One region of the Aliiroseovarius sp. F47248L genome, then DNA from elsewhere that is predicted to be linked to it. Evidence: riboswitches for the same ligand, from Rfam matches in the RefSeq annotation. Region 1 holds a riboswitch; the other holds the start of a gene.
What was found. Region 1 has a riboswitch for cobalamin ahead of MWU51_RS15760 (DUF4198 domain-containing protein). Riboswitches for the same ligand answer to the same signal wherever they lie in the genome.
Positions count from the first base shown of each region.

Region 2: another riboswitch for cobalamin. It lies ahead of cobW (cobalamin biosynthesis protein CobW); the one in region 1 lies ahead of MWU51_RS15760 (DUF4198 domain-containing protein).

Region 1 is NZ_JALKBF010000002.1:76,334-78,533, reverse strand. It holds gene cbiM (cobalt transporter CbiM) at 1-188, opposite strand, end outside; gene MWU51_RS15760 (DUF4198 domain-containing protein) at 199-984, opposite strand; cobalamin riboswitch at 1,106-1,317, opposite strand; gene MWU51_RS15755 (cation diffusion facilitator family transporter) at 1,533-2,200, shown strand, end outside.
Region 2 is NZ_JALKBF010000001.1:3,022,164-3,024,363, forward strand. It holds gene smc (chromosome segregation protein SMC) at 1-374, opposite strand, end outside; cobalamin riboswitch at 578-778, shown strand; gene cobW (cobalamin biosynthesis protein CobW) at 811-1,881, shown strand; gene MWU51_RS14960 (GNAT family N-acetyltransferase) at 1,878-2,200, shown strand, end outside.

The DNA.
Region 1 (2,200 bases):
AGATGGACCGAGCTTGGACCAATGGGCACGTGGATCAGGGACGCGACGAAAAAGCTGGCAGACAGAACGCCAGCCGCCGGAATACGCTCCAGCGGTAAGTGTTTCAAACCCATTGCAATACCACCAACAGCAGCAATAGCACCGCCGATGACAACAGGGTTAGATAGCGCGCCGTCTACGATATGCATGGGAGCGCCCTCACTTCATATCCGCGGCACGGATCCAGATCACGGCGTCTTGTGATAGATCTTTGCCTTCATGTTCTTTGGCTGGACCAGACCCTAATGCAGCAAAACCCCAGTATCCCGCCTTGGGAATGCCGAAGGTGAACACGCCATTTTGGTCGGCAATCGCCACCACCGACCCGCCCGCCATAGGCTGCACCGTTGGATCGGTGGTTGAAAACGCATCCAGATCGGGCTCGGACGCCATGTATTCAATTTCGATTTCGGCCCCCCCAACGGGTTGGCCTTCGGACAACACCTGACCTGAGAATGTGGACCCCGTAATCACATTATATGGCTTGTTCAACGGCAGGATTTCCGTGGGCAGCCCGACAGGCTGATCCCAATCGGTGGGCAGCGTGTTGCGGTTCAAAACGACCTTGGTGATCTGCTGGATAAAGATATCCTCGCTTTCCTCGTAATACGGCGCGGGAACAGAGACGACCACATAATCGCCCGATCGTTTCACTGGCACCGAAGCACGGTATGCTGCGGCTTCATTTGAAGCGCCCTTGAAAGTCGCAGGCTCCAGCCGGTCTGACAGATCGGTCTTTTCACCGTTGTGCACCATGAAGAACTCCACGGGCACACCCATGTCCATCACATGGCCGTTTTCAAACGGGTGCCAGAAGATCAAACCCATCGGCACTTCGCCGGGGCGTTCGATCATCATGTCGTCAGTGTAGTTCAGTTGGAAATGTGCCGACGCTGCGGCGGGAAGGAAAGCGGCCAAAGCAGTGGCCAATAGACAAGTTTTCATGTCGTCCTCTTAGAGTTCACAGACAAAACGCCTGCACAAAAGAAGGAACAACGGGGATAATGGCTCGGGTGGGTCTGGTGACCGCCGGGCCAGACGCTCACCCCGGCGTCCGGTGGAAATGGGCAGATGCCCAGCGTCCGGCAGGTCTCCTGACTCGCGGGTCAATGCTTGGCTGGCCTTCCCGGATTTCTCCAGTGACGTTGTCAGCTTCGCTCGCCGCTCACAGTTGCGGGGGCAGTTACGGGTTTGGCGCCTGTTGGCTACTCCTCACCGTATTCCCTATTACTACCGTGGTGCCTCTGCACGCACGGAACCGATCGCATGACTTCCATGTCAGATGCGCAAGGGAGGTGTCAAGCAAATGCACCCAATCCGCAACGTCACCGACTGGCGACAAAGCATCATTAAATCCCTTAACCTGTTGAAAATTTTTTAATTTTTCTAAGCATTTTTTTGATGGCAAAGCCAAGCATCATGTCCCGATTGATCTTCGCCCGTATTCACCCCACTGTGCGCGTCCAAAGAACATCGAAACCCAAAGGATGCACATGTCGGATCACGATCACCACAGCCACGACCATCACGACCACATCCCCAAAAACGAACGCAAGATCGCCATCGCCGCGATCCTGACCGGGGGGTTTATGTTCGCCGAATTGGTGGGCGGGCTTCTGTCCGGTTCGCTGGCACTAATCGCCGACGCCGGGCATATGCTGACCGACTTTGCATCGCTGATGCTGGCGTGGTTTGCATTTCGGCTGGCGCGACGACCCGCAGATTGGAAACGCACCTATGGGTTTGATCGGTTCTCGGTGCTGGCGGCATTCGTCAATGGGCTGTCTCTTTTCGTCATTGCCGCCTGGATCACGTGGGAGGCTATTCACCGCTTAACCGCCCCGGTCGAGGTGCTGGGCGGCACGATGCTGATTATCGCAGTATTGGGGCTTTTGGTGAACATCGTGGCCTTTCTGGTGCTAACACGGGGCGAAGGCGACAATCTGAATGTTCGCGCCGCTGCCTTGCATGTGGCGGGTGATCTTCTTGGATCTGTCGCGGCAATTGTGGCTGCCTTGGTCATTCTTGCCACCGGCTGGACGCCGATTGACCCCATCCTGTCTGTGCTGGTCGCGCTGATCATCCTGCGCTCGGCGTGGAAGGTCGTGCGCGAAAGCGCCCATATCCTGCTTGAGGCCGCGCCACACGGGTTTGACCGGCG
Region 2 (2,200 bases), on a different contig from region 1:
CGTGCGCGCACGTCCTTGGTATTGACCTTATAGGCCGACCCCGCATCGCGAGTGATCCGACGCACGATCTCAAGGTTATCGTTGTCATTGAACCCGGACGGGGCTAGCCGCTCGCTGTTGTCCAGAAGCAGCGCGACTTCGGCAAAGTTGCGGGCGGGTCGGGACGCGGCGCCGGCGAAGATCACATCTTCCATCCCGCCGCCCCGCATCGCGGTGGGGCGGTTTTCGCCCATCACCCAGCGCAGGGCTTCCAGCAGGTTCGATTTCCCGCAGCCGTTTGGCCCGACCACGCCTGTCAACCCGTCCGCGATCACCAGATCGGTCGGGTCCACAAAGCTTTTGAAGCCATTCAGTCGGAGTTTCGAAAACCGCAAGCGGCCTGCCTCATCTTTTGATTCTTCTTGAATACGGAGTTTTCCGGCGGAATTGGGGTGAGTCAACGGCAGACGTCGATATGTGGGTGTATTTCGCGGGTTATCCACAAGATATTGCACCTGACTGCGTCGTGTCGCCCATCGTTTGCCGTCAAACCTACCCATCGGGTCGGTTTCCGTCTTGACCCCGCCAAGCCCGACGCGGCAAACAAGTCCGGCATGGTTCCCATTGGGACATGAGGGAATGCAGCGGAGGCGACCCAATCCGGGGCCTGATGCTGCAGCCGCCCCCGCGACTGTAAGCGGAGAGCACCTGCACAATGCCACTGGCCAGATAGGCTGGGAAGGCGGCAGGGGCCTCGACCCGCGAAGCCAGGAGACCTGCCATGCAAGAAACGCAACTCACCCGTCGGGGAGACGGGGTATGGAGGACAAGATGCAAGCAAAGATACCTGCCACCGTCGTCACGGGCTTTCTGGGCGCGGGCAAGACCACGCTGATCCGTCACATGTTGGACAACGCGAACGGCAAGCGCATTGCGCTGATTATCAACGAATTTGGCGATCTGGGCGTGGATGGGGACATCCTGAAAGGGTGCGGGGACGAAACTTGCACCGAGGATGACATTATGGAGCTGTCGAACGGCTGCATTTGTTGCACGGTGGCCGAGGATTTCATTCCGACCTTGGAAAAGCTGCTGGACCGCGATCTACCGCCTGATCACATCGTGATCGAGACCTCGGGGCTGGCCTTGCCGCAGCCCCTCATCCGTGCATTTCAATGGCCTGAAATCTCGACGCGCGTGACGGTGGATGGTGTGGTCACAGTGGTGGACGGAAAAGCCGTGGCAGACGGCCAATTTGCGTCGAACCTTGCCGCAGTCGAAGCGCAGCGCAAGATGGATGACAACCTTGACCACGAAACACCGTTGTCAGAACTGTTCGCCGATCAGGTGGCCTGTGCAGACATGATCGTCGTGAACAAATCTGACTTGCTGGGCGAGGATGAGGCCCAAGCATTGGTGGGCAAGCTGTCCGGCGATGCGCGAAAGGGTGTGCAGGTCGTGCGCACGTCGATGGGTGTTTTGCCGGTCGAGGTATTGCTGGGTCAGGGTGTCGGTGCCGAAGATGACATGGACTCGCGCCTGTCACTACACGAGCAGGGGCATCAAGATGATCACCATGATCACGACGATGACCACCACCATCATCATGACCACGACCATGATGCGTTCGAAAGCTTTGTTGTGACGCGGACCGAAATCGCCGATCCGGGAGCGTTTGCCGAGCAAGTCGCTCAAACGATCCGTGACCATAACATCCTGCGCCTGAAAGGCTTTGCCGCCGTTTCAGGCAAACCGATGCGCCTGACCTTGCAGGCGGTTGGTCCACGTGTCGATACGTATTATGACCAGCCCTTCGGCACGCAGCCACGCGAAACACGTCTGGTGGTCATCGGCCAGTCCGGGCTGGACCGTATTGCCATTGAAAAGGCCTTGGTCGCATGACCATCAACGTCACCCCCGGCGATCCCCGCGATCCGGGGGCAACGGCTCTGCTTCAGCAAAGTCATGCGCTGATGGAAGAATTATTCCCGCCCGAGGATAATTTCTATCTGGACATCGACGACCTCTGCGTGCCCGAAATCACTTTCTTCGTGGCGCGCGAGGAGGGCCGCGTGCTGGGCACCGGCGCCCTGGCCGACAAGGGAGCCTATGGCGAAGTGAAGTCGATGTTCGTCGCGCCGGACGCGCGCGGCAAAGGCGTGGGCGAGGCGCTGCTGGCGCGGATCGAAGAGACAGCCTGCCAAAAGGGTCTGGCCGCCCT